3 regions of the Cytobacillus solani genome follow, and region 1 is predicted to be linked to each of the others. Evidence: a T-box and tRNA genes for the amino acid it is inferred to sense, from the RefSeq annotation. Region 1 holds a T-box; the other regions hold tRNA genes.
The links. The T-box of region 1 lies ahead of argS (arginine--tRNA ligase). A T-box ahead of a tRNA ligase gene usually reads a tRNA of that ligase, here a tRNA-Arg.

Region 1 (10,649 bases):
TGTATACATTATCAGATAGAGGAGAAAGAGACCTTGCTTTAAGATATGATCTCACAATCCCTTTTGCAAAGGTTGTTGCAATGAATCCGGCAATTAGGATGCCCTTTAAGCGATATGAAATTGGGAAAGTATTTCGAGATGGTCCCATAAAGGCTGGTAGGTTCCGCGAGTTTACTCAATGTGACGTTGATATTGTTGGAGTCGAGTCTCAAATAGCAGAGGCAGAATTAATGAAAATGGCATTAGATGCTTTTAAAAAACTTGAATTGAATGTAATCATTCAATATAACAATCGAAAATTATTGACTGGAATGCTCGAATTCTTTGAAACAGATAATAAACAGATCAATAAAGTAGTACTAATACTTGATAAACTTGAAAAAGTAGGATTAGAAGCTGTACTTTCTGAGCTCACTAAACTAGGATTACAAGCTTCAACTATTAAATTGATCGAACAATTTTTGATTGATAAAAATAATAAAAATTATAGCTACTTTGAGCCAGCCTCCAAAAAAAATGATCTTGTTAAACAAGGACTAGAAGAGTTAAAGGAATTAGATATGTATTTGGAATATCTTGATATTAATGGACAATGTGTATTTAATCCATTTTTAGCAAGGGGGTTAGAAATATATACTGGTACTATTTATGAAATTTTTTTAGCAGATCAATTAATAAAGTCTAGTATTGGAAGTGGCGGAAGATATGACAATGCAATCGGAGGACTGATGGGGACGAATGAAAGCTTTTCTACAGTTGGAATATCGTTCGGATTAGATGTTATTTATTCCGCTATTACGTCATCGGGCAATATTTTTCTGGAAAATTCGAATGTGGATTTTTATATCATCCCATTAAATACAAAGAAAGAATCGTTACTGCTGGCAAGTTATTTAAGGACTAAAGGTTATAATGTTGAGTTAGAGTTGGGTAATAAGAAGATTAGTAAAGCACTTGATAAAGCAAACAAGGAAAAAGTTCGTAACGTCATTATAATCGGTGAAGATGAAGTCAAAAATAATCAATTTAAAATAAAAGATATGGGATCTGGTGAAGAAAAAAATGAAGATTTTATGTTTAAAAAATAGGTATATTGATCGGAAACTTCATTAATGTTAAAAGTGATCCTGTAGGGAGATTTTTTTTACAACCAACAACTATATTATTTTTGTAATCATTTCGACAAGATTTTTTGGTTTGTTAGGTTAAGTGTCATAAATTTAATAGTAGAAAAATTTTTTTGGGAGTCATACTATAGAGGTATGACTTTTTTATCCAAGAAAGATATGGTTAGCTAAATAAAAAGACCACATAAATATTCTTCTAAACTTGGGTTATAAAAATATATTTGAAGGAAGGTTGATCCATAATGGATACACAAATAACAACAAAGTTTAAAATAAATAAATCTGCAAAAGAGGTGTTTGAAGCGATAGTTGATCCAGTGGAAATAGGAAACTTTTGGTTTTCTTCAAGTTCTGAGAGATGGGAACAAGGAAGAATGATTACTTTGAAATATGATGAATACGGAGCGGAAGGAATTATACATGTTTTAGAAGTAGATCCAAACAAGAATATCGTGTTTACATGGGGAGCAGAACATGATGAAGAAACGGTGGTAACAATTACATTAAATGAGTTAGATAAGATGAGTACAACTATAGAAGTATGCGAATCAGGTTTTAAAAAAGAGGATCCTGAACTAGTAAATAAAATGGTAGGTCAAAAGGGAGGTTGGGTATATATGTTATCTTGTTTAAAGAGTTACTTAGAGAATGATGTTAATAATTTGAGGGCTTCCATGCTCAATTAAGTATCGATAGAATATGAAGAATAATATCATGAAAAAGAATGATTAAATTTTAACATTGGAATTATATTTTAATTAGCAGGCTTGTTGTAGAAAAAATGAAAAAAGCCTAAATTCTTAAAAGTAAGCAAGAAACCAGGCTTTTAATTGATTTGGATTTCCTAACATTCATTAATATTGATTTAACTGATCTTAACCTGAACAATCGAGTTTATTATGTGTATGGAATCCCATTCTCCTGAAGAAAACAAGGTGATGGGGTATTTTTTTGGAAAAAGTGTGCTGTTAATCTGGTCTGGTGTCAATCCATCAGTATGGAGCTTGATTACCTTTTCTTGGAGATCTAACAAATAATCTAGCTTTTTTTGTAAAGCAGTTCGCCCATTCTCTAAGTAGCCAGCATGGCTGCAAAACACATCATCAAAGTTATAGGTTAATATTTTATTCAGAGATTCAATGATCGTTGGAATACTTTCTTCACGTAAAATGACCTTTGTCTTTTCCTGGCAATACAAATCACCTGTGAATAGTTGACCGGTTTCACGATTTAAAAAAGCTAAGTGGTCAATTGAATGACCAGGTGTTTCAATGACGTCCCATATTGCATTTCGGGATGAAAAGGTTTTTCCGATTGCCATTGCATAGAATGGACTTCGTTTCCCCCAAAATAATTTTCGATACATGGGATAATCTGGCTTCTTTTTACAGTAATCAAGCATTTTATCACTCATATTAATAGGTAACTGGAGTTCTTTATGTAAAATGGCAGCACAGCCTGTATGGTCCTCATGAAAATGCGTGACCACCACTTGATTAATATCCTGTTGTTTAAAAAATGACATAAATTGCTGTTCTAATGATTTTGCTCCCGTATCAATTAAAACACCATCAACAACGAAACAATGAACATTTAAATGTACCCCTCGAAATGCTACTGTACCGTTTCCGATTTGAACCCCATTTATTGTCTGCTGTTTAAAATTTCTCTTTAATAACAAAAATGAAACCTCCCCATAACCTCCCTTTTGATAAATTCTAACGCAAAATGAACGAAAATTCATTATTATTTAAAAATATTGGTAAAATTATGAAGTGTTGGACTTTAGCGATTGTCCGTATTTTCGCTGAACTAGAACTTTTGCAGCAAAATCAAACAGTGATTATTAGAAATAATAGAATTCTCTTGATATTTTTTTTTATTTATTTTAAGATCAATTACAGTCTTTAAAGGTCTTTAATGTATTTATAAAGGAGAGAAGTGATGAAATACTCAAGAGCCACAAATTATGCATTACACACTATGGTTTATTTAACTTTACAACCAAAGGGAAAAACGATTGGTGTAGAACAATTAGCCAAAATTCAAAATCTCTCACCAACTTATCTATCTAAGATTTTAACAAAACTTGTGAAAGCAGGATTAATTGAATCCATCCCTGGTGTAAAGGGTGGATATAGCATTGTAAGACAGTCTAATGAAATCACTTTTTTAGATGTTATACATGCAATTGAAGGAAAGACATCTTTGTTTAATTGTTCTTTTGATCATGAAGATTTACAAAATGGAGATTGCTTAATTGAAAATGTAATGATCGAGGCAGAAAAAAAGATGAAAGAAGAATTAAACAGCAGATTAATTCTTGATATTGCAAACCAAATCAATAAAGAAACATTATAATAATGACTCTTTTTTATAATATTTATAATATTAAAAGTCTGTAAATAGGCGATTGGAAGAAGGGGAATCACTTAGGAAGCAGCAATCAGGGAGACAAAAGAAGAATCGGGCATAGAAATTGAAGTGACCAAATTTTGTGGTATTTTTCAAAACTTTGATCGATCAATCTGTAATACATTGTTTTTGGGTAAAATGGTAACTTGGAAGAATTTTAGACAAAGAATAGAATACTGTTTGGATGATCGTTATCAGCCCTTTTATGTAGAGTTTACTGGAAGCGGTAATGAGAGTTAATCTCCCCAGCTTATGATCAAAAAATAAAGAAATCTAGATAATAAATTTATTATTATTAATTATTTGATTCTAAATGGATGATCATTCGTAAAAGCTAGATCAGCGGGAGGAAAGAAAAGCGCCAAATAAAATATTTAATTCCAATGTGCTTTATGAAAATGAGTATTTTTTATTAATGATATTTTTTGGGATGATACAAAAAAATTGTGGAGGACTGAAAGTGAAACAAAACAATATCAAAATTATAAAATATATTCCTAAGTATGCAAAACAAACGGTGGAAATGTGGCGAGAATGCAAGGAACTGGCGATTGGTCAGAAAGAAACTCATAGTTTTGACAATCACTTATATTTTTTAAATCATATATTAACTGATCATTTTCAAGTAGACTTAGCGCTTATCGATGAAAAAGTTGTTGGAATGATTGCATATAATGATAGAGAAATAAATCAACTCTACATACATATAGAGTTTCAAGGTATTGGTATCGGCCAAACCTTGTTGGATAGAGTAAAAGCACAATCAAGTGGAAGATTAACATTGTACACATTCGAAGTAAATGAAAAAGCTCAACGATTCTACGAAAAGCATGGATTTGAAATGATAGGCAGAGGGTATGAAAATGAAGAAAACTTACCTGATATTCAATATGAGTGGTCAGCTAAATAATGCATCTTGGATATAACTAGGGGATTTGAATTACAAATAAAAATGATCGAAACTGAAATTAAAACAATATGGATGGCACATAGTATCCCAGGAATGGCTATAGCACTTGTTAATGAGGTTTTATCACATCAATTGATTAAAAAAATTGAACACTAAATCTTGTAACAATACCGTAATATTTGTAAAATTCAATTTTAACCAATATAATTTAGCGGGTACTGCTGATGCATCCTGCTTGATGAATGAAAGCAAAACGGCCGCATGTACTTGCAGCCGTTTTATTTTGGAACAAGTACGTACTTGGTTTATGGTTAAAGATGATCGCCCTTGTCTAAGCTTTACATATACAATTTATCATTTTTGATTACACTATGAGTTTTCCAAAAAGCAATCGGATCACTCCCTGAATAGAACAATAACATTGGCAAGTTTGCCAGACTTTCTATGCACGATGTATGGTACAATGCGATAAAAAGTAGAATAACACAATCGGAAGGATGGTAATCATGAGTGAATCTAATCAGGAATATATCGTAATCTCGGCTGCAAGGGAAAACAATCTCAAGAATGTATCCTTACGTATTCCCAAGCGGAAGATCACAATCTTCACGGGGGTATCTGGATCAGGCAAGTCTTCCATTGTATTTGATACAATTGCCGCTGAATCCACGAGATTGCTGAATGAGAACTTTAGCATGTTTGTGCGTAATTTCCTGCCCCGCTATCCGCAGCCAGATGCGGACGCGATCGAGAATCTAAGCATGGCTGTTATTGTAGATCAGAAGCGGCTGGGTGGTGGTTCCCATTCCACGATGGGCACGATTACCGATATCTCTCCTATTCTCCGCCTTCTCTTCTCCCGAGCGGGTCAGCCCTATATTGGTCAAGCGAACATGTTCTCGTTTAACGATCCTCAAGGCATGTGTCCCGAATGTAACGGGATCGGTAGGAAATTAGGAGTAGACATGAGCATGGCGCTGGATAAGTCAAAGTCGTTGAATGAAGGGGCAATTATGCTGCCTGACTATAAGGTGAGCGGATGGGATTGGTCGATGATCGTGCAATCAGGTTTCTTCAATCCTGACAAGAAGGTGAGCGATTATTCGGATGAAGAACTGAAACAGCTACTGTATGGCAAAGCAAGAAAAGTGAAGATGGATTTCGCAGGGAAGGCAACGAATATTACAGTAGAAGGAATTATCGAGAAGTTCACTAACAAATACATCAAGCGGGATGTGAAGACCAAATCCGAGCGTACACAAAAAGCTGTTGCGCCGTACATCTCTGAGGGTCCATGCCCCAGCTGCCACGGAGCAAGGCTCAGTCAGGCTGCGCTTAGCTGCAAAATTAATGGACTCAACATTGCGGAGATGTCGTCCATGGAGGTCGGACAGCTCATCCGCGTCGTTCGGGAGATTGTCGACGCGACGGCCGCTCCAGTTGTCAAGTCGCTAATGGAGCGGCTGCAGCATTTGGTAGATATCGGACTAGACTACTTAACTCTTGACCGTGAGACTGATACATTGTCTGGAGGAGAGTCGCAGCGCGTAAAGATGGTAAAGCATCTGAGCGGAAGCCTAGTGGATGTCACTTACATCTTTGATGAGCCTAGCGTTGGGTTGCATCCCCGTGATGTACACAGGTTAAATGAATTGCTTCAAAAGCTGCGCGACAAGGGCAATACTGTGATTGTTGTCGAGCATGATCCCGACGTGATCAAGTTGGCGGATCATATCATCGACGTCGGACCCCATGCAGGCAGCCGTGGCGGCACCATTGTGTATGAAGGAAGCTTTCAAGGTTTGCTGGAGGCAGGTACTTTGACAGGCACTCATATGAGGAGGCCGCTTCAGTTGAAGCATGATTGCAGGAAACCATCCGGCAAGCTGTCTGTCAAGGATGCAACAATGCACAACCTCAGGAATGTGAGTGTAGATATTCCAACTGGAGTGCTGACAGTTGTTACGGGTGTTGCCGGTTCGGGCAAGAGTACGCTGATTAACAAAGTATTCCTTGGCCAGCATCCGGATGCGATCGTCATTGACCAATCAGCGGTAGGAGTGTCAACACGCTCGAATCCCGCAACCTACACGGGTATTATGGATGATGTGCGCAAGGCATTTGCTTCCGAGAACAAGGTCAATCAAGGCTTGTTCAGCTTCAACTCCAAGGGGGCTTGCGAGAACTGCCAAGGGCTGGGTGTAGTGTATACAGACCTTGCATTCCTCGACAGTGTAAAGCTGCCATGCGAGGTATGCGATGGAAGACGGTTCAAAGAAGAGGTGCTCGCATACAAGCTGAACGGCAAGTCAATTGCAGAAGTGCTGGAGATGACTGTGGAGCAGGCTTTGAATTACTTTCAGCTGAAAGAGGTCGTGCGCAAGCTCCAAGCGTTAAGTGATGTGGGGCTGGATTATATTACACTTGGTCAGCCACTCAGCACGCTCTCAGGCGGTGAATGCCAGCGCATCAAATTAGCAAGTGAGTTGCATAAAAAGGGCAGCATCTACGTGATGGACGAGCCTACGACTGGCCTTCATATGTCAGATATTGGTCACCTTCTTGAGATCATGAAACGGCTTGTGGAGGCGGGTAATACGGTAATCGTTATCGAGCACAACCTTGATGTTATCAGCCAAGCGGATTGGATCATCGATATGGGACCGGACGGAGGCAGCAAAGGTGGCCAGGTGGTGTTCGAAGGCACACCTTCGCAGATTATCAATAAGGAGCAGTCGATCACAGGAAAATATCTAAACTAATGCAATAATTTCTACTTTTGAAATGGATGGGATTCATAACTTATTTATCAAGTGGTTTTTTAAATATACAAATAAGTATTGCAATTTATATAAGAATGGCTATAATGATTTAAAATACTTCTTAAAAATCAATGACAAAGAGAGTAGTTTTTTGTAACGGCAAAGCGAGTCAGGGATGGTGGAAGCCTGATCATGGAGCAAAAAGTGAACCGCACTTTGGAGATGCTTTCCTGAATACACGTCTTAGGGGAAGTCGGGGTGAACCCCGTTATCAAATAGAGTGGTTTTTATAAAACAAGTAGAGTGGTACCGCGGGTTAATAGGAATCCCGTCTCTTTTTCTTAGGAAAAAGAGACGGGATTTTTTTATTTTGAGGAGGAAAGAGAAATGGATTATAAAATGGCATTGGCAGATGTTCTATACGATCAATTAAAAGATCATTTAAAGAAAAGTAAGTTACTGAATATGATTGAAATACCTAAATTTGCGAATATGGGTGATTTAGCCTTTCCTTGTTTTGAATTGGCTAATATTTACCGTAAGTCACCACAGAACATAGCACTTGAACTCGTACAAAACGTAGAGCTGTCAAACTGTTTCCAGAATGCAGTAGCAGCTAGTGGCTATATCAATGTATTTTTAAATAAAAGTGAAGTATCCTCACGAATTATTCAGGAAGTCATCTCAAGAAAAGAAAAGTATGGAGATATAAACATTGGCAATCAGAACGTTATAACAATTGATTTTTCATCCCCAAACATTGCAAAACCTTTTTCAATGGGACATTTACGTTCCACAGTAATTGGGAACGCACTTGCACTCTTGTCTGAAAAATGTGGGTATAAGCCAATTAGAATAAATCACTTAGGTGATTGGGGCACGCAGTTTGGAAAGTTAATTGTAGCCTATAAAAAGTGGGGTGAAGAGCAAAAGGTAAGACAAAATCCGATCAAAGAGCTGTTAAAATTGTATATTCAATTCCATGAAGAGGCTGAACAGGATACTGATTTAAATGATCAAGGGAGACTGTGGTTTAAGAGGCTAGAAGAAGGAAACGAAGAAGCTTTAGAATTATGGAAATGGTTTAGAGATGAATCATTGAAAGAGTTTTCGAAAATATATACATTATTAGGTGTGAACTTTGATTCAACTCATGGCGAGGCTTTTTACAATGATAAAATGGAGCAAGTAGTTCACCTGCTTGACGATATGCAGTTATTAAAAGAATCAGAAGGAGCAAAAATAGTAGAAATAAACAATGATTCACCTCCTTGTTTAATTAAGAAAAAAGATGGAACCACTCTCTACGCAACCCGTGATTTAGCAGCAGCAATTTATCGGCAAAATCATTACGGATTTGTTAAGTCACTATATGTTGTAGGGAATGAGCAAACACTCCATTTTAAGCAATTATTCGAAGTATTAATGAGAATGGGTTATACATGGCATGAAGGACTTATGCATATTCCTTTTGGAATGATGTTAAAGGATGGTAAGAAAATGTCAACAAGAAAAGGAAAAGTTGTATTATTGGAGCAAGTCTTAATTGATGCGATTAATATAGCCAAGAAAAACATTATTATGAAGAATCCAGAGCTGGAATATAAAGATACGGTTGCTCGTCAGGTTGGCGTCGGTGCCGTCATATTCCATGATTTAAAAAACGATCGATTAAATAATATTGAATTTTCTATTGAAGATATGTTGAGATTTGAAGGAGAAACCGGTCCATATGTTCAATATACACATGCACGTGCATCTTCCATATTGAAAAAGGGGAAATATGAGGAAAGTAATGAGAAGTTTGCCGACATTACCGATGATGAAGCATGGTCAATAATAAAGAATCTCATGGCTTTTCCAGTCGTAATTAAGCGTGCCTTTAATGAATATGATCCATCACAAATTGCCAAATATGTACTCGAACTTTCCAAGGCATTTAATAAATACTATGGATCAGTTCGCATTTTAGATGATCATGAGCGAAAACAAGCAAGATTATCACTCGTTTTCGCAGTTCAAATTGTTCTAAAAGAGGGCTTACGACTATTAGGAATTGAAGCACCAAAAGAAATGTAAACGTAACTAAAGAAAATAACTAAGTTATCAAAACAATCATATTCTATGATAAAATGGAAAAATAAGGCGTGTGAATTGTATGATTTGGTTTCTCATCCTTTTTGTTCTTATGATATTCACATTTGCTTCATTTATAGATAGGAGACATATAAAAATAATAATCATCCTCAGTTACTAATCAATCCACATGCAATGCCAGGAGACCGATCAAACGATATGTGGGGGATAATAAGGACACAGGTGAATTCAATAACTGAGACAATTTTCACTTAATAGAAGAGGAGTTTTCCATTGAACCGATCCTTTTATGCTTTATTAGTCAGTCAAACTTCAACGAATCTCGGATTTGCTTTATATACAATGGTTGTTGTATTACATCTTTATAATGAATCGGACTCTACTGCATTGTCAGCAGCGGTCACCTTAGTAAGTTTCATCGCAAGGATGGGTAGCGGGCTTATTTTGCCAGCCGTATCAGATCGATATAAGCCTACACATTTATTGATGTTTGCTCAGATAAGTCAACTCCTGTTGCTTGCGGGATTATTTATCCTTTTTCAAATAGAACTGACGACGACTATATTAGTAATTGTCTTTATGGTATTAGCTAGTATTTCATTTTTTAATGGATTTTTTTCTCCAATTAAAAGCACTTTAGTAAAATCGATTGTCCATGAAAGTACGAGGGTGAAGGCAAATAGCCTCATTTCCAGTGTGGATCAAACTTTTTTATTTGCAGGATGGACATTTGGCGGCGTGTTGCTTGCATTTTTTGGGAAAGATACAACCTTAGCCTTCACATTTGGACTACTAATCACTTCAATCGTCAGTTTATTATTAGTGAAGGTACAAAAGTCAGTTACTATTCAATCTCAAGACGGATTTTTAGCAAGAATCACGAGCGGATGGCAACATCTTTTTCAACATAAGGGGTTAAGAATCTTAGTTATCATGGATTTAATGGAAGCCTGGGTTGGAACGATATGGATAGGTGCTGTCACTTTAACCTTTGCAAAGGAAGCGTTAGGAAAAGGAGAAATGTGGTGGGGATATATTAATGGCGGGTATTATCTAGGTACTATTATAGGAGGTTTACTTGTCTTTCGATTTTCAAAATGGATGCAAGGTCGCTTAACTCTTTTTATGCTTGCAGGTTCTTTCTTATTTGGGCTGCTCACGTTTTTTTATGGATTTGTTTCTACCCCGTATCTAGCATTAGTGCTAGTTCTCTTAATGGGTCCAGCGTATCAATTAAGAGACTTAGCACAGGAGACGATGTTTCAAAATAGTATAGATGATCAAACATTGATAAAAATCCTAGCTGCACGATCAACGCTAGTCCAGCTTATTTTTATT
Region 2 (10,649 bases), 2.3 Mb from region 1:
CGGACGGGACTCGAACCCGCGACCTCCTGCGTGACAGGCAGGCATTCTAACCAACTGAACTACCGGACCAGATTGCGGGGACAGGATTTGAACCTGCGACCTTCGGGTTATGAGCCCGACGAGCTACCGAACTGCTCCACCCCGCGATAATAATATTTTATATTAGTTAAACAGCCTAGCGACGTCCTACTCTCACAAGGGGACAGCCCCTAACTACCATTGGCGCTGAGAAGCTTAACTGCCGTGTTCGGGATGGGAACGGGTGTGACCTTCTCGCTATCGCCACTAGACCTATTTATGATGAGGTTTGTTCCCTCAAAACTAGATAATGCTAAAGAAGAAGTTGAGTAATCATTTATGGTTAAGTCCTCGACCGATTAGTATTTGTCAGCTCCACGTGTCACCACGCTTCCACCTCAAACCTATCAACCTGATCATCTTTCAGGGGTCTTACTAGCTTGACGCTATGGGAAATCTCATCTCGAGGGGGGCTTCATGCTTAGATGCTTTCAGCACTTATCCCTTCCGCACATAGCTACCCAGCGATGCTCTTGGCAGAACAACTGGTACACCAGCGGTGCGTCCATCCCGGTCCTCTCGTACTAAGGACAGCTCCTCTCAAATTTCCTGCGCCCACGACGGATAGGGACCGAACTGTCTCACGACGTTCTGAACCCAGCTCGCGTACCGCTTTAATGGGCGAACAGCCCAACCCTTGGGACCGACTACAGCCCCAGGATGCGATGAGCCGACATCGAGGTGCCAAACCTCCCCGTCGATGTGGACTCTTGGGGGAGATAAGCCTGTTATCCCCGGGGTAGCTTTTATCCGTTGAGCGATGGCCCTTCCATGCGGAACCACCGGATCACTAAGCCCGACTTTCGTCCCTGCTCGACTTGTAGGTCTCGCAGTCAAGCTCCCTTATGCCTTTACACTCTTCGAATGATTTCCAACCATTCTGAGGGAACCTTTGGGCGCCTCCGTTACTTTTTAGGAGGCGACCGCCCCAGTCAAACTGCCCACCTGACACTGTCTCCTGCCCCGATCAGGGGCATGGGTTAGAATTTCAATACAGCCAGGGTAGTATCCCACCGATGCCTCCACCGAAGCTGGCGCTCCGGCTTCCAAGGCTCCTACCTATCCTGTACAAGCTGTACCGAAATTCAATATCAGGCTACAGTAAAGCTCCACGGGGTCTTTCCGTCCTGTCGCGGGTAACCTGCATCTTCACAGGTACTATAATTTCACCGAGTCTCTCGTTGAGACAGTGCCCAGATCGTTACGCCTTTCGTGCGGGTCGGAACTTACCCGACAAGGAATTTCGCTACCTTAGGACCGTTATAGTTACGGCCGCCGTTTACTGGGGCTTCAATTCAGAGCTTCGCGTGAGCTAACCCCTCCTCTTAACCTTCCAGCACCGGGCAGGCGTCAGCCCCTATACTTCGCCTTGCGGCTTCGCAGAGACCTGTGTTTTTGCTAAACAGTCGCCTGGGCCTATTCACTGCGGCTTTTCAGGGCTATTCACCCTAAAAAGCACCCCTTCTCCCGAAGTTACGGGGTCATTTTGCCGAGTTCCTTAACGAGAGTTCTCTCGCTCACCTTAGGATTCTCTCCTCGCCTACCTGTGTCGGTTTGCGGTACGGGCACCTTATCCTCACTAGAGGCTTTTCTTGGCAGTGTGGAATCAGGAACTTCGGTACTATATTTCCCTCGCTGTCACAGCTCAGCCTTCACGCAAACGGGATTTTCCTCGCTTGCAGCCTAACTGCTTAGACGCACATATCCAGCAGTGCGCTTACCCTATCCTCCTGCGTCCCCCCATTGCTCAAACGGAGTTTGGTGGTACAGGAATATCAACCTGTTGTCCATCGCCTACGCTTTTCAGCCTCGGCTTAGGTCCCGACTAACCCTGAGCGGACGAGCCTTCCTCAGGAAACCTTAGGCATTCGGTGGATGGGATTCTCACCCATCTTTCGCTACTCATACCGGCATTCTCACTTCTAAGCGCTCCACCAGTCCTTGCGGTCTAGCTTCAACGCCCTTAGAACGCTCTCCTACCACGGACATCGTAGATGTCCATCCACAGCTTCGGTGATACGTTTAGCCCCGGTACATTTTCGGCGCAGAGTCACTCGACCAGTGAGCTATTACGCACTCTTTAAATGGTGGCTGCTTCTAAGCCAACATCCTGGTTGTCTAAGCAACTCCACATCCTTTTCCACTTAACGTATACTTTGGGACCTTAGCTGGTGGTCTGGGCTGTTTCCCTCTTGACTACGGATCTTATCACTCGCAGTCTGACTCCCATGGATAAGTCTTTGGCATTCGGAGTTTGTCTGAATTCGGTAACCCGATGGGGGCCCCTAGTCCAAACAGTGCTCTACCTCCAAGACTCTTTCTACATGAGGCTAGCCCTAAAGCTATTTCGGAGAGAACCAGCTATCTCCAAGTTCGATTGGAATTTCTCCGCTACCCACACCTCATCCCCGCACTTTTCAACGTGCGTGGGTTCGGTCCTCCATTCAGTGTTACCTGAACTTCAACCTGGACATGGGTAGATCACCTGGTTTCGGGTCTACGACCACATACTCATTCGCCCTATTCAGACTCGCTTTCGCTGCGGCTCCGTCTATTCAACTTAACCTTGCATGTAATCGTAACTCGCCGGTTCATTCTACAAAAGGCACGCCATCACCCATAAACGGGCTCTGACTACTTGTAGGCACACGGTTTCAGGATCTCTTTCACTCCCCTTCCGGGGTGCTTTTCACCTTTCCCTCACGGTACTGGTTCACTATCGGTCACTAGGGAGTATTTAGCCTTGGGAGATGGTCCTCCCTGCTTCCGACGGGATTTCTCGTGTCCCGCCGTACTCAGGATCCACTCTGGAGGGAACGAAGTTTCAACTACAGGGCTTTTACCTTCTCTGGCCGGCCTTTCCAGACCTGTTCATTTACCTCGTTCCTTTGTAACTCCGTGTAGAGTGTCCTACAACCCCAAGAGGCAAGCCTCTTGGTTTGGGCTAATCCCGTTTCGCTCGCCGCTACTCAGGGAATCGCGTTTGCTTTCTCTTCCTCCGGGTACTTAGATGTTTCAGTTCCCCGGGTCTGCCTTCAATACCCTATGTATTCAGGTAAAGATTCTATCCCATTACGGATAGAGGGTTCCCCCATTCGGAAATCTCCGGATCAAAGCTTACTTACAGCTCCCCGAAGCATATCGGTGTTAGTCCCGTCCTTCATCGGCTCCTAGTGCCTAGGCATTCACCGTGCGCCCTTTCTAACTTAACCTACTTCGGTCAATGATCAACTGCGCATCTCGGCGTCAGCTCTCTCGCTGTGCTCCTCACGTACTGAGTACGTTCCGGTGCTCGCTCGGTCGCTTCCTTGATCTGCTTGTTGCTCATTGCCCTCATGGTTTACACTCTTACTTGGTTTTAAAAACTCAATATAAGAGAAAAAACTAAGATGGCGATTACTCGGTTATCTTCTTTATTGCATTATCTAGTTTTCAAAGAACAAGGCTACTGATTTCAATCACAACGTGATTAAGCTTCGTAGCTATTCATCATGCTGCCTTGCGACGAGCTGAGGTTTATCTTCCTCGAACTACTGCGGCGCAGGAGCAAAATAATATGAGAGATTACTCTCTCAAAACTGAACGAACAATGAAACGTCTTTTAATGAAGTTAGACTTCATTTCATCCTTAGAAAGGAGGTGATCCAGCCGCACCTTCCGATACGGCTACCTTGTTACGACTTCACCCCAATCATCTGTCCCACCTTAGGCGGCTGGCTCCTTGCGGTTACCCCACCGACTTCGGGTGTTACAAACTCTCGTGGTGTGACGGGCGGTGTGTACAAGGCCCGGGAACGTATTCACCGCGGCATGCTGATCCGCGATTACTAGCGATTCCGGCTTCATGCAGGCGAGTTGCAGCCTGCAATCCGAACTGAGAATGGTTTTATGGGATTGGCTAAACCTCGCGGTCTTGCAGCCCTTTGTACCATCCATTGTAGCACGTGTGTAGCCCAGGTCATAAGGGGCATGATGATTTGACGTCATCCCCACCTTCCTCCGGTTTGTCACCGGCAGTCACCTTAGAGTGCCCAACTGAATGCTGGCAACTAAGATCAAGGGTTGCGCTCGTTGCGGGACTTAACCCAACATCTCACGACACGAGCTGACGACAACCATGCACCACCTGTCACTCTGTCCCCCGAAGGGGAACGTCCTATCTCTAGGATTGTCAGAGGATGTCAAGACCTGGTAAGGTTCTTCGCGTTGCTTCGAATTAAACCACATGCTCCACCGCTTGTGCGGGCCCCCGTCAATTCCTTTGAGTTTCAGCCTTGCGGCCGTACTCCCCAGGCGGAGTGCTTAATGCGTTTGCTGCAGCACTAAAGGGCGGAAACCCTCTAACACTTAGCACTCATCGTTTACGGCGTGGACTACCAGGGTATCTAATCCTGTTCGCTCCCCACGCTTTCGCGCCTCAGTGTCAGTTACAGACCAGAAAGTCGCCTTCGCCACTGGTGTTCCTCCAAATCTCTACGCATTTCACCGCTACACTTGGAATTCCACTTTCCTCTTCTGCACTCAAGTCTCCCAGTTTCCAATGACCCTCCCCGGTTGAGCCGGGGGCTTTCACATCAGACTTAAGAAACCACCTGCGCGCGCTTTACGCCCAATAATTCCGGACAACGCTTGCCACCTACGTATTACCGCGGCTGCTGGCACGTAGTTAGCCGTGGCTTTCTGGTTAGGTACCGTCAAGGTACCGCCCTATTCGAACGGTACTTGTTCTTCCCTAACAACAGAGTTTTACGATCCGAAAACCTTCATCACTCACGCGGCGTTGCTCCGTCAGACTTTCGTCCATTGCGGAAGATTCCCTACTGCTGCCTCCCGTAGGAGTCTGGGCCGTGTCTCAGTCCCAGTGTGGCCGATCACCCTCTCAGGTCGGCTACGCATCGTCGCCTTGGTGAGCCGTTACCTCACCAACTAGCTAATGCGCCGCGGGCCCATCTGTAAGTGATAGCCGAAGCCATCTTTCAGCTTTTCTACATGAGTAGAAAAGGATTATCCGGTATTAGCTCCGGTTTCCCGAAGTTATCCCAGTCTTACAGGCAGGTTGCCCACGTGTTACTCACCCGTCCGCCGCTAATCTTTGGGAGCAAGCTCCCTCAGATTCGCTCGACTTGCATGTATTAGGCACGCCGCCAGCGTTCGTCCTGAGCCAGGATCAAACTCTCCAATAAAGAGTAAGATTAGCTCTTAAGTTTTAAAACTTGAATTAACGTTGACGTTTTTTGTTCGTTCAGTTTTCAAAGAGCAACTTTTGGAGCGGGTGAAGGGAATCGAACCCTCGACAACAGCTTGGAAGGCTGTGGTTTTACCACTAAACTACACCCGCATTATTATTTATAAATGAAATCGAATGGTCGGGAAGACAGGATTCGAACCTGCGACCCCTTGGTCCCAAACCAAGTGCTCTACCAAGCTGAGCTACTTCCCGGATTAGATTAAGAGGTCGAAGAGGAAAGTTTATTTCATCCCTGCTTCTAACTTCCGAATTCTTATATTATAAATGGCGCGCCCGAAAGGAGTCGAACCCATAACCTTCTGATCCGTAGTCAGACGCTCTATCCAATTGAGCTACGGGCGCATTTATTAAAGCAACTTTTATATCATATATTAAATCAATTTAGTTGTCAATATATTTTTTGGTGCGGCCGAGAGGACTTGAACCTCCACGGGGTTGCCCCCACTAGGCCCTCAACCTAGCGCGTCTGCCATTCCGCCACGACCGCATTTAAATAGCGACAAAGTTAATCGTATCAATATTTTATAAAAAAGTCAATAATCAATCATGCGGGTGAAGGGAGTCGAACCCCCACGCCTTGCGGCGCTAGATCCTAAGTCTAGTGCGTCTGCCAATTCCGCCACACCCGCATATTATAAATGGTGAGCCATGAAGGACTCGAACCTTCGACCCTCTGATTAAAAGTCAGATGCTCTACCGACTGAGCTAATGGCTCTAAATAAAAAAATGGCTGGGCTAGCTGGATTCGAACCAACGCATGTCGCAGTCAAAGTGCGATGCCTTACCGCTTGGCTATAGCCCAATAATATTCTCAAAACAAAAATGGCGGTCCGGACGGGACTCGAACCCGCGACCTCCTGCGTGACAGGCAGGCATTCTAACCAACTGAACTACCGGACCAAAATTGTCATTCCATTGCATTTTCAATTAATACAAATTACCGAAAACCTATGGATGACCCGTACGGGATTCGAACCCGTGTTACCGCCGTGAAAGGGCGGTGTCTTAACCGCTTGACCAACGGGCCACATTAAAATTTCGCTGGCGGAGAAGGAGGGATTTGAACCCTCGCGCCGCTTACGCGACCTACACCCTTAGCAGGGGCGCCTCTTCAGCCTCTTGAGTACTTCCCCAAAATAAAAATGGCTCCGCAGGTAGGACTCGAACCTACGACCGATCGGTTAACAGCCGATAGCTCTACCACTGAGCTACTGCGGAATAGTACATATCATCTTTTTGACTCTTCCTATTATAAAAACCTGCCTATTAAAAGTCAAGAATGTTTTTCAAAAAAATAACCCTTTTAGTAGCACCTTATCTAAAAGACAAACCTTTTATATTTTCCCTTCATTCTTCTTAACTAATTTTCCCCTGCACTTTCCGCAAACGTATTTTTGTGTATTTATATTTCTTCTTCTATGATACTCTTGCCCACAGTTCTTACAAGAATAGATAATAATCTTCTTATCTCCATTCCTCCGATTATCCCCTGGCAGTGGTGAGCAAAAACGAGGAGCTCCAACAGCTTTCATTAATATCTTGAAATCTCGATCCTGGTGTTTATACCCTTTTCCCTCTATATGCAAATGATAGTGACAAAGTTCATGCTTTATAATGCCACATAACTCTTGATACCCTAGCTGCTCTAAATATTTTCGATTTATTTCTACATGATGGGTACTCAACATATATCGTCCGCCAGTTGTTTTAAGTCTTGAATTAAAGTAAGCCTTATGTCGAAATGGTTTACCAAATTCCACTAAAGAAATTTCTTCAACCAGTCTTTGTAACTCTAAATCATCCATCTTCCTCTTACCCCTAAGAAATATTGTCAACATGACAACCTATTATAGCATACATTATATATACCTTTTGATCTGAGGAGGTACTCATATGCCTGTATGGTTTCAAAATCAAATCCAACGTGCTTTCTACGAAAAAGATCGTAATCAAATAAAATTGTTAAACCAATGCTGGTTTTTCTACAGAAAAAAACACTGCTCATAGAAAGGCGAAAGCGCCTTGATCATCGCCGTACAAACTGGAAGGGCCGTGACTGAGATATAGGAGACACAATGAGCGATAGCGAATTGATGTCGACTTATCGTAGGGAGGGGACCTGAAGTTTGATAGGCGATAGGCGCTGCAGCTAGACATCACGAAAGGCGGAGGTAGCTTGTTCACCCCCGACAAGCATAAGACAAATCGGCAGGAAGGTTGTTCTTTAACCTTCTTGACGAGTTGGCTTATGACCTCGAGCCCCTAGCCACCGTAGCTAGACAATTAGAAAGGCGGAAGCGCCTTGCCCACCACCTACAAGAATGGAAAAAGCCCTTGCAAAGTGAAATATTTTCACCTGCAAGGGCTTGGCTATTGTTTAAGCCTCAACAATTTTTTTATTCATTTGGCGGGAGCATTGTTAATGATACTCTTCCTTTATTTTTATCAACAGAATCAACCCATACGGTAACTACGTCGCCTACTGAAACGACGTCAAGAGGATGCTTGACGAATTTTCGGCTTAATTTTGATATATGAACAAGTCCATCCTGCTTTACTCCAATATCAACAAATGCACCGAAATCTACTACGTTTCTGACGGTACCTTGAAGCTCCATTCCGAGATTTAAATCTTCAAGCTTAAGGACATCCTGCTTTAATAAAGGTTTAGGCAAATCATCACGGGGATCCCTTTCAGGTCTTACAAGTGCATCAATAATATCCTTTAACGTTAATTCCCCAATCCCTAACTCTTCCGATAACTGTGCAACATTCAATCCAGAAAGTGATTCCCTTAAAGCTGGACTCCCTAAATCAGCTGTTGTAAAACCAAAATTATTAAGCAGTTTCATTACTTCAGGATAACTTTCCGGGTGGATACCTGTACGATCCAACGGCTCTGTTCCATCTATGATTCGCAAGAAACCGATGGCTTGCTCGTACGTTTTAGCACCAAGTCTAGGAATTTTCTTTAGTTGTTTCCGATTCGAGAATTTGCCCTCTTCCTCACGCTTTTTCACGATGTTATTGGCAACCGCTTTAGACAATCCAGCAACATACTGAAGTAACGATGACGAAGCTGTATTTACGTTGACACCAACCTGGTTAACTGCTGTCTCAACAACAAAGCTTAATGATTCGGTTAATTTTTTTTGGGAAACATCATGCTGGTACTGCCCTACACCAACAGACTTAGGATCAATTTTTACGAGCTCTGCCAATGGGTCTTGAAGTCTGCGGGCAATTGAAACCGCACTTCTTTCTTCCACCTGCAGCTCAGGAAATTCCTCTCTCGCTAGATCTGATGCGGAATAAACACTCGCTCCAGCCTCATTTACAATGAGATAGAAAATTTCTTCATTTAGTTCTTTCAAAATATCTGAAATAAACTGTTCTGTTTCCCTTGAAGCCGTTCCATTACCAATGGCAACCATTTCCACCTTAAATGTCTTTAATAAATTAATAATTTGTGATTTGGCCTCTTTCGTTTTCGAGACAGGCGGATGTGGATAAATCACAGATATTTTAAGAACCTTTCCTGTTTCATCCACAACTGCTAGCTTGCAACCTGTTCGATAGGCAGGGTCAACAGCTAATACCACCTTGCCTTTTAATGGAGGCTGTAATAATAAATTTCGTAAATTCTCGGAGAAAATCATGATAGCCTGCTCTTCAGCTTTCTCCGTTAATTCATTTCGAATTTCTCTTTCAATGGATGGCTGAATTAGACGCTTATATCCATCCTCATAGGCTTCTTTCACAAATACAGCAGCGGGTGATTGCTCATTTTTAACCCACTTTTTATGAAGATATCTTAAAATAAACTCTACATTCGGCTTCACGCTTATTCGCAATATATCTTCTTTTTCTCCTCGATTAAGCGCTAACGTCCGATGCGGAACTATTTTTGCTAGTGGCTCCTCATATCCGTAATACATTTCATACACTTTCTTCTCATCATTTTTTTCGTCTTTAACAGCAGACTCGATTGTTCCGGTTTTTATCGTTTCATGACGAATCCACTTCCTGCTTTCTGCATCATCCGATACCCATTCAGCAATGATGTCCTTTGCCCCTGTAATAGCTTCTTCAACCGTTCCTACTTCTTTTTCTTCAGAAAGAAATTCGGCAGCCTTCTCGTTTACTGGTAGAGAAGTCGGAAAAGTAAGCAGCCATTCAGCAAATGGTTCCAAGCCCTTTTCCTTTGCTATCGTTGCCTTTGTTCGGCGTTTCTGTTTATATGGACGATATAAATCTTCTAACTCTTGAAGCTTACTCGCTTTTTGAATCTGTTCATTTAAATCATCCGTTAATTTCCCTTGCTCTTCGATTAATCGAACAATTTCCTCTTTCCGTTGCTCAAGATTCTGTATGTACTGCCAGCGTTCCATTATATCTCGAATTTGAACCTCATCTAAAGCTCCCGTTAACTCTTTCCGATAACGGGCAATAAATGGAACAGTATTCCCCTCTTCAAGAAGATTAATTGTATTCTTCACTTGTTTTAGCGATAAGGATAGCTCCGATGTAATCATATCTAATATTTGTTCTTGCCTATTTACTATTTTCTCCAAGGTTTTACCTCCAGCTTTTTAGGTCATCATCTTATCTTATCAAAATCTTGCTCGAGTTTCATACTGCCGCACTTCAATAGCAAATAAGCTTATCTTGTTTGTAAGATAAGCTCAAAATAAGCTTCCTGTCACGAACGCTATTCTGGATTCTTTTCCTTTGCGTTAATTGCTTCCCTTAACTTTTTTATTGCCTTTCTTTGCAGGCGTGATACGTGCATTTGCGAAATAGCCAGTCTTTCCCCTGCTTCCTTTTGACTCATATTCTCTATATACGTATATTGAATGACACTTCTTTCACGTTCAGTTAGTACATGCAATATTTTTTCAAGTACAAGAATTTGGTTTATTTTCTCATAGCCTTCATCTTCATTCCCTACAATGTCATGTAATGTTGTTGTCCCACCTTCAGAATCAGCATCAATCGAATGATCTACAGAAAGCGCATGATAGCTTTTGCTAATTTCCATTGCTTCTAATATTTCCTCTTCTGATACACCAACAACATCGGCAATTTCAGCCATTTTCGGGGACCGCTGCAACTGGATGGTTAGTTCATCAATTGTCGATTTTATTTTTGGACCCAATTCCTTTATCCTGCGAGGTACATGAACACTCCAAGTTTTATCACGCAAAAAACGTTTAATTTCTCCGATTATCGTTGGTACTGCGAAGGCTTCAAAATTCTTCCCATAGGTTTCATCATATCTTCGAATCGCCCCTAATAATCCAATTAGACCAACTTGAGAAAT
Region 3 (10,649 bases), 2.4 Mb from region 1:
GTAACAATGGAGGTAATGAACTGTGTTAAGCTTTGCTGAAGTGTACTGCCGATTGTATCAATATCATTCGTTACGCGGCTTAGCGTTTCTCCGTTCGAACGGCCATCAAAATATTTAAGAGGCAATCTCCCCAATTTTTCATTTACATCCTCCCTAAGATCATACACCGTTTTTTGAGCAACACTAGACATGATATATTGCTGCAAATAGCTAAACAAACTGCTAAAAACGTATAGTCCGGCTAGTAAAAGTAGGATTTGCCCAATTTTTGTAAAGTCAATCTCCGCTCCAGGAACCCCCTGAAACTTCCCATATGCACCTTCAAATAATTCCGTTATCGCTGTTCCCATAATTTTTGGGCCAACAATCATGAAGATTGTACTCAAGATGGCCGCAACAAAAACAGCAGCCAATTGGTACCTTCGAGGCTTCAAATAGGCCAAAAGACGTCTCAATGTCCCCTTAAAATCTTTTGCTTTTTGCCCCATCATCATCATGCTTCCGCCACCTGGACCTTGCCCCATCTGTTGGCTATCTTGAGGTTTTTTCTTCTTGCTCATGCGATCTCCTCCTCTGAAAGCTGTGAAAGGGCGATTTCTCGGTAGACATCATTCGTCTCAAGCAGCTCCTGATGTGTCCCAATCCCTGCAATTCGTCCATTTTCTAAAACGATGATACGGTCAGCATCAACGACTGTACTGATCCTCTGCGCAACAAGCAGCATAGTTGCATCCTTTGTTTCATCTTTTAGTGCTTGACGAAGCTTTGCATCTGTCTTGAAATCAAGTGCAGAAAAACTATCATCAAATATATAAAGATCTGGTTTTCGAACAAGAGCTCTAGCAATCGACAATCTTTGCTTCTGTCCTCCCGATAGGTTGGATCCGCCTTGTTCAATTTCTGACTCATATCCATCTTTCATTTGCTGTATAAATTCTTCTGCTTGTGCAATTCGAGTGGCTTGTTCAATCTCATCTTGTGAAGCATTTGAATTTCCAAAGCGAATGTTCTCAGCAATTGTGCCAGTAAATAGCATTGCCTTTTGCGGCACAAAGCCAATTTTTGATCGTACCTCGCTTTGTGGGGCTTCTCTAATATCAACCCCATTCACACGAATAGAACCGCTAGTTACTTCATAAAAACGAGGAATCAAATGGACGAGCGTTGATTTTCCTGAGCCTGTCCCCCCAATAATAGCTGTTACTTCACCCCGCTTGGCTGTAAAACTAATATCTGTCAATGCAGGTTCTTCAGCACCAGGATAACTAAAAGTCACATGTTCAAACTCGAGTGTCCCTTGCTCACGATCTGCTTTCAGTTTTCCTTCATCAAGAAATGCCGGTTTCATATCAAGCACTTCATTGATCCTTTTTGCTGATACTGCTGCACGCGGAATCATAACAAACATCATAGAAGCCATAACAAGCGCGAACATAATTTGCATAACATATTGGATAAACGCCATTAAGTCCCCTATTTGCATGGCCCCATTATCAATACGAATTCCACCAAACCAGATAATCGCAACAACAGTCAAGTTCATAACAAGCATCATCACAGGCATCATAAACGCCATTACTTTATTCACTTTAATTGAGACATCTGTCAGTTCTTTATTTGCTTTCTTAAGACGTACTTTCTCCTGTGGTTCACGATTAAACGCCCGTATCACTCGAATCCCTGTTAAATTTTCACGTAAAACAAGATTTAAACGATCCAGTCGTTTTTGAACAGTTTGAAAAAGTGGCATCCCTTTTTTAAAAATAAAAAGAATTGAACCAATCAACACAGGCATTGTGATAACAATGATAATGGATAATTCTGCATCCTTTGAAACAGCCATAATGATTCCCCCGACTAACATAATCGGTGCGCTTACAACCATACGAAGCATCATGATGACTACTTGCTGGATTTGCGTAATATCATTTGTTGTTCGTGTAATGAGTGATGCCGTTCCAACCTCATCAAATTCCTGCAGTGAAAATTTCTCCACATGATTAAAAACCTTTCGCCGAATATCACGACCAAGTCCTATTGCAGCATTAGAAGAATAATAGCTGGCAATAACAGAAGCGATAGCACCTACTGCTGAAACAACAAGCATTAAACCGCCAATCTTCCAAATATAAGGGGTATCCCCTAAAACAACTCCTTTATCCACGATATCTGCCATCAGTGTAGGCAGAAAAAGTTCAGCCATTGATTGTACAAAGACAAGTCCTAAAACTGCTAAAATAATCCACTTATAAACGGATAAATGCTTCAGTAATTTTATCAATTCATTTTCCCTCCTTGATCTGTCACTTGGGATTCTAAATAGGCTGATAGAAGCAAATGTGATTCAAGCAGTTCTTCATACTGTTTGTCTGTTAACTGCTCCATAGCAGATTGAAATAGCTGATGAATTCCTCCATCTTGAAGGTGCATCCTTTTTAAAAATGCCTTCCCTTTGTCCGTAATCTTTAACTCCATCTCACGTCGGTTCCCTTCCACTTGCTGACGGTTTAAAAACCCTTCCTGAGCAAGACCATCCACAGCATGGCTCAGCGTGCTTTTAGGAAGAAAAGTTTGTTCTCCAACTTTTTTTTGTGTCAGTTTCATTTCTTTATGTAGAGTTAGTGTCATCAATATCGTATATTGCGGGACAGATAGCCCATTCTCAACGGCAATTTTTTGAACGAAGCGCACAATATTTTTCTGCACACTCCAAAATGAACGCAATAATTGTGTTGAGCGTACTAACTTTTGATTTTCATGTTCCATTAAACATACCCCTTTCATCACTACTTGATAGTTCAATAATGGACAGTTCAATATAGGAGTATTTAAATTTACACCTTTTTATTTTTGCAGTCAAGCGATAGCAAATTCCAAAGATAAACTTTCGGTGTCCAAAAACATAAAAAGACCAGCTAACTGTTTATTAGCTGGTCTTTTATTAGACTGATTTTTAGAAATCCTTAGATTTAGATTTTGAAGGCAATATATATCCTTCTCCTTTTTCATATAACTTCAATAATTTTTGAATGAAGCTTATCCTAGGGACAACATAGTAAACAACAACTGCTGAAACAATACTTATTAATGCTCCTGCAGCGACATCAGCAGGATAATGCACGCCTACCCACATTCTTGATATTCCTACTAAGATAGCGGCTATCATCCATAAAAAGCCGTACCCTTTTTTAAAAAGCCAAAAGGTCATACAAAATGAAAAGAAAAGTATGGTATGGTCACTTGGAAATGAGTTCCCCACTGTCTTTTCTATTAATTTATTCACATTGGCCAGTTCAGCAAAAGGCTGATAGTTTGAATGGAATGTTCCTGCTAGTTTTCCTATGATTTCAGCGAAAATAAAAGTAATTCCTGCACTTATTACCATCATTCTATTCTTATACTCACGAGTAAACCAATAAACGATCGTTGCCAGTGCTAAAAGATATACTGTATATTCAGCAATGAAAATAAACGGAGGGTTTAAGAATGTGTATTCTTTCCCTAAGTCGTTAATCATTCTAAATATATTAATGTTCGTTTCTGTAAATGACATTAGCTGCTTTCCCCCCTAATTTCTTTCTTATACTACAATTATGTCCCATGCGCTGTAAATGGAAAATTTGTTTACCTTACATTTGCTTACATTTTTGTAAGGTAAGAGTTTAAACCAATAGGTTAATAACTATTGCATAGAATTAACAAAACAATTAAAAAATAGATAACTAACTATATCTCAATGACATGGTTAGTTATCCATTTTTTAAAATCGCCATTTCCTATAAGAATTAGGCTAGCTATCTATTCATAAATGATGGGCCTAAATGGACTCGAACCATCGACCTCACGCTTATCAGGCGTGCGCTCTAACCAGCTGAGCTATAGGCCCGCATTATGGGGCGGCTGATGGGAATCGAACCCACGAATGTCGGAACCACAATCCGATGCGTTAACCACTTCGCCACAACCGCCAAAATAAAATGGCAGGGGTAGTAGGAATCGAACCCACACTGAAGGTTTTGGAGACCTTAGTTCTACCTTTAAACTATACCCCTATAAATGGTGGAGGGGGGCAGATTCGAACTGCCGAACCCGAAGGAGCGGATTTACAGTCCGCCGCGTTTAGCCACTTCGCTACCCCTCCATAAGCTTTAAAACATGCCGGCCAGAGGACTTGAACCCCCAACCTACTGATTACAAGTCAGTTGCTCTACCAATTGAGCTAGGCCGGCATAGTAAATATTAGTATATTATTTAACTCCAATATATTTATAGCGTCGTCCTGATCTCAGAAAGCTTTTACAAGCAGCAGCTCGATCAGTACGCTAAAGTATTTCAAGAAGCATATTCGATCGTGCTCTACCAATTGAGCTAGGCCATCATCATATAAATGGTGGCTCAGGACGGAATCGAACCGCCGACACAAGGATTTTCAGTCCTTTGCTCTACCGACTGAGCTACTAAGCCATATATTGTTTTATTTCCTAAACATTGATTGCATTAAAAACTGTGCGGCAAAGCCCTTTGGTCTTTGTTGCAAATTGAAAGTTTTCTATTCATGGAAGCATTGCTTCGCAGGTAAACTTTCAATTCTCTACCAACTGAGCTACTGAGCCAAATACAAATAAAAAAATAGCGGTCCGGACGGGACTCGAACCCGCGACCTCCTGCGTGACAGGCAGGCATTCTAACCAACTGAACTACCGGACCAAATTATTATACCAAATGAAGTGGAGGAGGAAAGGGGATTCGAACCCCTGCGCGGTTTGACCCGCCTGTCGGTTTTCAAGACCGATCCCTTCAGCCGGACTTGGGTATTCCTCCATATTAAATAAGTAGCGGCAGAGGGGATCGAACCCCCGACCTCACGGGTATGAACCGTACGCTCTAGCCAGCTGAGCTACGCCGCCAAAATATTATTTTAAATCTATGGTGGAGCCTAGCGGGATCGAACCGCTGACCTCCTGCGTGCAAGGCAGGCGCTCTCCCAGCTGAGCTAAGGCCCCATAAATAATAAAAAATCGGGAAGACAGGATTCGAACCTGCGACCCCTTGGTCCCAAACCAAGTGCTCTACCAAGCTGAGCTACTTCCCGTTAAGAATATGGCGCGCCCGAAAAGAGTCGAACCCATAACCTTCTGATCCGTAGTCAGACGCTCTATCCAATTGAGCTACGGGCGCATTTATTCAAATAGTACTGAGAAGTGATCTAAACTCAATGGGAAATTGGAGCGGAAGACGGGATTCGAACCCGCGACCCCCACCTTGGCAAGGTGGTGTTCTACCACTGAACTACTTCCGCACATAAAAGACAAATAATGGTGACCCCTACGGGATTCGAACCCGTGTTACCGCCGTGAAAGGGCGGTGTCTTAACCGCTTGACCAAGGGGCCCATATTAAATTAGACGAAAAAAATAGCCCAACATTAGGGCCTAGCCTGGCGGCGTCCTACTCTCACAAGGGGACAGCCCCTAACTACCATTGGCGCTGAGAAGCTTAACTGCCGTGTTCGGGATGGGAACGGGTGTGACCTTCTCGCTATCGCCACCAGACTATTGTTAGTTAAAGGATTATTCCTTCAAAACTAGATAACAGACAGACATCATGTATTTCATTTTGGTTAAGTCCTCGACCGATTAGTATTTGTCAGCTCCACGTGTCACCACGCTTCCACCTCAAACCTATCAACCTGATCATCTTTCAGGGGTCTTACTAGCTTGACGCTATGGGAAATCTCATCTCGAGGGGGGCTTCATGCTTAGATGCTTTCAGCACTTATCCCTTCCGCACATAGCTACCCAGCGATGCTCTTGGCAGAACAACTGGTACACCAGCGGTGCGTCCATCCCGGTCCTCTCGTACTAAGGACAGCTCCTCTCAAATTTCCTGCGCCCACGACGGATAGGGACCGAACTGTCTCACGACGTTCTGAACCCAGCTCGCGTACCGCTTTAATGGGCGAACAGCCCAACCCTTGGGACCGACTACAGCCCCAGGATGCGATGAGCCGACATCGAGGTGCCAAACCTCCCCGTCGATGTGGACTCTTGGGGGAGATAAGCCTGTTATCCCCGGGGTAGCTTTTATCCGTTGAGCGATGGCCCTTCCATGCGGAACCACCGGATCACTAAGCCCGACTTTCGTCCCTGCTCGACTTGTAGGTCTCGCAGTCAAGCTCCCTTATGCCTTTACACTCTTCGAATGATTTCCAACCATTCTGAGGGAACCTTTGGGCGCCTCCGTTACTTTTTAGGAGGCGACCGCCCCAGTCAAACTGCCCACCTGACACTGTCTCCTGCCCCGATCAGGGGCATGGGTTAGAATTTCAATACAGCCAGGGTAGTATCCCACCGATGCCTCCACCGAAGCTGGCGCTCCGGCTTCCAAGGCTCCTACCTATCCTGTACAAGCTGTACCGAAATTCAATATCAGGCTACAGTAAAGCTCCACGGGGTCTTTCCGTCCTGTCGCGGGTAACCTGCATCTTCACAGGTACTATAATTTCACCGAGTCTCTCGTTGAGACAGTGCCCAGATCGTTACGCCTTTCGTGCGGGTCGGAACTTACCCGACAAGGAATTTCGCTACCTTAGGACCGTTATAGTTACGGCCGCCGTTTACTGGGGCTTCAATTCAGAGCTTCGCGTGAGCTAACCCCTCCTCTTAACCTTCCAGCACCGGGCAGGCGTCAGCCCCTATACTTCGCCTTGCGGCTTCGCAGAGACCTGTGTTTTTGCTAAACAGTCGCCTGGGCCTATTCACTGCGGCTTTTCAGGGCTATTCACCCTAAAAAGCACCCCTTCTCCCGAAGTTACGGGGTCATTTTGCCGAGTTCCTTAACGAGAGTTCTCTCGCTCACCTTAGGATTCTCTCCTCGCCTACCTGTGTCGGTTTGCGGTACGGGCACCTTATCCTCACTAGAGGCTTTTCTTGGCAGTGTGGAATCAGGAACTTCGGTACTATATTTCCCTCGCTGTCACAGCTCAGCCTTCACGCAAACGGGATTTTCCTCGCTTGCAGCCTAACTGCTTAGACGCACATATCCAGCAGTGCGCTTACCCTATCCTCCTGCGTCCCCCCATTGCTCAAACGGAGTTTGGTGGTACAGGAATATCAACCTGTTGTCCATCGCCTACGCTTTTCAGCCTCGGCTTAGGTCCCGACTAACCCTGAGCGGACGAGCCTTCCTCAGGAAACCTTAGGCATTCGGTGGATGGGATTCTCACCCATCTTTCGCTACTCATACCGGCATTCTCACTTCTAAGCGCTCCACCAGTCCTTGCGGTCTAGCTTCAACGCCCTTAGAACGCTCTCCTACCACGGACATCGTAGATGTCCATCCACAGCTTCGGTGATACGTTTAGCCCCGGTACATTTTCGGCGCAGAGTCACTCGACCAGTGAGCTATTACGCACTCTTTAAATGGTGGCTGCTTCTAAGCCAACATCCTGGTTGTCTAAGCAACTCCACATCCTTTTCCACTTAACGTATACTTTGGGACCTTAGCTGGTGGTCTGGGCTGTTTCCCTCTTGACTACGGATCTTATCACTCGCAGTCTGACTCCCATGGATAAGTCTTTGGCATTCGGAGTTTGTCTGAATTCGGTAACCCGATGGGGGCCCCTAGTCCAAACAGTGCTCTACCTCCAAGACTCTTTCTACATGAGGCTAGCCCTAAAGCTATTTCGGAGAGAACCAGCTATCTCCAAGTTCGATTGGAATTTCTCCGCTACCCACACCTCATCCCCGCACTTTTCAACGTGCGTGGGTTCGGTCCTCCATTCAGTGTTACCTGAACTTCAACCTGGACATGGGTAGATCACCTGGTTTCGGGTCTACGACCACATACTCATTCGCCCTATTCAGACTCGCTTTCGCTGCGGCTCCGTCTATTCAACTTAACCTCGCATGTAATCGTAACTCGCCGGTTCATTCTACAAAAGGCACGCCATCACCCATAAACGGGCTCTGACTACTTGTAGGCACACGGTTTCAGGATCTCTTTCACTCCCCTTCCGGGGTGCTTTTCACCTTTCCCTCACGGTACTGGTTCACTATCGGTCACTAGGGAGTATTTAGCCTTGGGAGATGGTCCTCCCTGCTTCCGACGGGATTTCTCGTGTCCCGCCGTACTCAGGATCCACTCTGGAGGGAACGAAGTTTCAACTACAGGGCTTTTACCTTCTCTGGCCGGCCTTTCCAGACCTGTTCATTTACCTCGTTCCTTTGTAACTCCGTGTAGAGTGTCCTACAACCCCAAGAGGCAAGCCTCTTGGTTTGGGCTAATCCCGTTTCGCTCGCCGCTACTCAGGGAATCGCGTTTGCTTTCTCTTCCTCCGGGTACTTAGATGTTTCAGTTCCCCGGGTCTGCCTTCAATACCCTATGTATTCAGGTAAAGATTCTATCCCATTACGGATAGAGGGTTCCCCCATTCGGAAATCTCCGGATCAAAGCTTACTTACAGCTCCCCGAAGCATATCGGTGTTAGTCCCGTCCTTCATCGGCTCCTAGTGCCTAGGCATTCACCGTGCGCCCTTTCTAACTTAACCTAGTTCGGTCAACGATAAGCTTCACATCTCTTCGTCATCTTCGTTCGTCAGCATCCTCACGTACACACTACGTACGTTCCGGTGCTTCCTCGCTCGATTCCTCGACCTGTTCGCTTCTCATTTCCCTCACGGTTCACAATCTTATAAATAAGAAAGAAAACCTAAGTTTGTTTAAAAAAGAACTTACTTTTATGATGTCTTGTCAATTTGTTATCTAGTTTTCAAGGAACAAGTTTTGAGAGTTAGTTCTCTCAAAACTAAACAAAGCAAGAAACGTCTTTTAATGAAGATAGACTTCATTTCATCCTTAGAAAGGAGGTGATCCAGCCGCACCTTCCGATACGGCTACCTTGTTACGACTTCACCCCAATCATCTGTCCCACCTTAGGCGGCTGGCTCCTTGCGGTTACCCCACCGACTTCGGGTGTTACAAACTCTCGTGGTGTGACGGGCGGTGTGTACAAGGCCCGGGAACGTATTCACCGCGGCATGCTGATCCGCGATTACTAGCGATTCCGGCTTCATGCAGGCGAGTTGCAGCCTGCAATCCGAACTGAGAATGGTTTTATGGGATTGGCTAAACCTCGCGGTCTTGCAGCCCTTTGTACCATCCATTGTAGCACGTGTGTAGCCCAGGTCATAAGGGGCATGATGATTTGACGTCATCCCCACCTTCCTCCGGTTTGTCACCGGCAGTCACCTTAGAGTGCCCAACTGAATGCTGGCAACTAAGATCAAGGGTTGCGCTCGTTGCGGGACTTAACCCAACATCTCACGACACGAGCTGACGACAACCATGCACCACCTGTCACTCTGTCCCCCGAAGGGGAACGTCCTATCTCTAGGATTGTCAGAGGATGTCAAGACCTGGTAAGGTTCTTCGCGTTGCTTCGAATTAAACCACATGCTCCACCGCTTGTGCGGGCCCCCGTCAATTCCTTTGAGTTTCAGCCTTGCGGCCGTACTCCCCAGGCGGAGTGCTTAATGCGTTTGCTGCAGCACTAAAGGGCGGAAACCCTCTAACACTTAGCACTCATCGTTTACGGCGTGGACTACCAGGGTATCTAATCCTGTTCGCTCCCCACGCTTTCGCGCCTCAGTGTCAGTTACAGACCAGAAAGTCGCCTTCGCCACTGGTGTTCCTCCAAATCTCTACGCATTTCACCGCTACACTTGGAATTCCACTTTCCTCTTCTGCACTCAAGTCTCCCAGTTTCCAATGACCCTCCCCGGTTGAGCCGGGGGCTTTCACATCAGACTTAAGAAACCACCTGCGCGCGCTTTACGCCCAATAATTCCGGACAACGCTTGCCACCTACGTATTACCGCGGCTGCTGGCACGTAGTTAGCCGTGGCTTTCTGGTTAGGTACCGTCAAGGTACCGCCCTATTCGAACGGTACTTGTTCTTCCCTAACAACAGAGTTTTACGATCCGAAAACCTTCATCACTCACGCGGCGTTGCTCCGTCAGACTTTCGTCCATTGCGGAAGATTCCCTACTGCTGCCTCCCGTAGGAGTCTGGGCCGTGTCTCAGTCCCAGTGTGGCCGATCACCCTCTCAGGTCGGCTACGCATCGTCGCCTTGGTGAGCCGTTACCTCACCAACAAGCTAATGCGCCGCAGGCCCATCTGTAAGTGATAGCCGAAGCCATCTTTCAGCTTTTCTACATGAGTAGAAAAGGATTATCCGGTATTAGCTCCGGTTTCCCGAAGTTATCCCAGTCTTACAGGCAGGTTGCCCACGTGTTACTCACCCGTCCGCCGCTAACCTTTGGGAGCAAGCTCCCTCAGATTCGCTCGACTTGCATGTATTAGGCACGCCGCCAGCGTTCGTCCTGAGCCAGGATCAAACTCTCCAATAAAGAGTAAGATTAGCTCGATGAAAGATAATAAACTTCGCATCTCTTCGTCAACTCCCTCGCTCCGCTCCTCATGTACCCTCGTACAATCCGGCGCTCACTCAGTCGTTTCCTTGACCTGCTCGTTTCTTATCTTTCTTTAAAATAAGAATTAACGTTGACGTTTTTGCTTTGTTTAGTTTTCAAAGAACTATTTTTTAGCAGATTCATAATATAACATTATATAATCTCGCTGTCAAATA

Region 2: it encodes a tRNA-Arg, which carries the amino acid that the T-box ahead of argS (arginine--tRNA ligase) is inferred to sense. The anticodon was not compared.
Region 3: it encodes a tRNA-Arg, which carries the amino acid that the T-box ahead of argS (arginine--tRNA ligase) is inferred to sense. The anticodon was not compared.

What each region holds. Positions count from the first base shown of each region.
Region 1 is NZ_CP041305.1:4,256,740-4,267,388, forward strand. It holds gene FI644_RS21415 (histidine--tRNA ligase) at 1-1,088, shown strand, start outside; gene FI644_RS21420 (SRPBCC family protein) at 1,370-1,813, shown strand; gene FI644_RS21425 (MBL fold metallo-hydrolase) at 1,993-2,808, opposite strand; gene FI644_RS21430 (Rrf2 family transcriptional regulator) at 3,072-3,488, shown strand; partial or broken gene FI644_RS26975 (NUDIX domain-containing protein) at 3,538-3,782, shown strand; gene FI644_RS21440 (GNAT family N-acetyltransferase) at 3,973-4,452, shown strand; gene FI644_RS21445 (ATP-binding cassette domain-containing protein) at 4,959-7,214, shown strand; T-box leader at 7,337-7,553, shown strand; gene argS (arginine--tRNA ligase) at 7,602-9,293, shown strand; gene FI644_RS21455 (MFS transporter) at 9,585-10,649, shown strand, end outside.
Region 2 is NZ_CP041305.1:1,377,919-1,388,567, forward strand. It holds tRNA gene FI644_RS06880 (tRNA-Asp) at 1-69, opposite strand, end outside; tRNA gene FI644_RS06885 (tRNA-Met) at 73-146, opposite strand; rRNA gene rrf (5S ribosomal RNA) at 174-290, opposite strand; rRNA gene FI644_RS06895 (23S ribosomal RNA) at 358-3,290, opposite strand; rRNA gene FI644_RS06900 (16S ribosomal RNA) at 3,711-5,261, opposite strand; tRNA gene FI644_RS06905 (tRNA-Gly) at 5,343-5,416, opposite strand; tRNA gene FI644_RS06910 (tRNA-Pro) at 5,442-5,518, opposite strand; tRNA gene FI644_RS06915 (tRNA-Arg) at 5,592-5,668, opposite strand; tRNA gene FI644_RS06920 (tRNA-Leu) at 5,728-5,813, opposite strand; tRNA gene FI644_RS06925 (tRNA-Leu) at 5,874-5,955, opposite strand; tRNA gene FI644_RS06930 (tRNA-Lys) at 5,966-6,041, opposite strand; tRNA gene FI644_RS06935 (tRNA-Gln) at 6,054-6,128, opposite strand; tRNA gene FI644_RS06940 (tRNA-Asp) at 6,150-6,226, opposite strand; tRNA gene FI644_RS06945 (tRNA-Glu) at 6,282-6,353, opposite strand; tRNA gene FI644_RS06950 (tRNA-Ser) at 6,369-6,459, opposite strand; tRNA gene FI644_RS06955 (tRNA-Asn) at 6,470-6,544, opposite strand; gene FI644_RS06960 (SprT family protein) at 6,661-7,131, opposite strand; gene cmpA (cortex morphogenetic protein CmpA) at 7,220-7,333, shown strand; gene FI644_RS06970 (Tex family protein) at 7,723-9,861, opposite strand; gene sigB (RNA polymerase sigma factor SigB) at 10,038-10,649, opposite strand, start outside.
Region 3 is NZ_CP041305.1:1,487,330-1,497,978, forward strand. It holds gene FI644_RS07460 (ABC transporter ATP-binding protein) at 1-560, opposite strand, end outside; gene FI644_RS07465 (ABC transporter ATP-binding protein) at 557-2,281, opposite strand; gene FI644_RS07470 (MarR family winged helix-turn-helix transcriptional regulator) at 2,278-2,766, opposite strand; gene FI644_RS07475 (undecaprenyl-diphosphatase) at 2,954-3,553, opposite strand; tRNA gene FI644_RS07480 (tRNA-Ile) at 3,813-3,886, opposite strand; tRNA gene FI644_RS07485 (tRNA-His) at 3,893-3,968, opposite strand; tRNA gene FI644_RS07490 (tRNA-Trp) at 3,979-4,052, opposite strand; tRNA gene FI644_RS07495 (tRNA-Tyr) at 4,058-4,141, opposite strand; tRNA gene FI644_RS07500 (tRNA-Thr) at 4,157-4,229, opposite strand; tRNA gene FI644_RS07505 (tRNA-Phe) at 4,389-4,464, opposite strand; tRNA gene FI644_RS07510 (tRNA-Asp) at 4,634-4,707, opposite strand; tRNA gene FI644_RS07515 (tRNA-Ser) at 4,729-4,821, opposite strand; tRNA gene FI644_RS07520 (tRNA-Met) at 4,834-4,907, opposite strand; tRNA gene FI644_RS07525 (tRNA-Ala) at 4,928-5,003, opposite strand; tRNA gene FI644_RS07530 (tRNA-Pro) at 5,019-5,092, opposite strand; tRNA gene FI644_RS07535 (tRNA-Arg) at 5,102-5,178, opposite strand; tRNA gene FI644_RS07540 (tRNA-Gly) at 5,225-5,299, opposite strand; tRNA gene FI644_RS07545 (tRNA-Glu) at 5,317-5,391, opposite strand; rRNA gene rrf (5S ribosomal RNA) at 5,435-5,551, opposite strand; rRNA gene FI644_RS07555 (23S ribosomal RNA) at 5,616-8,548, opposite strand; rRNA gene FI644_RS07560 (16S ribosomal RNA) at 8,860-10,410, opposite strand.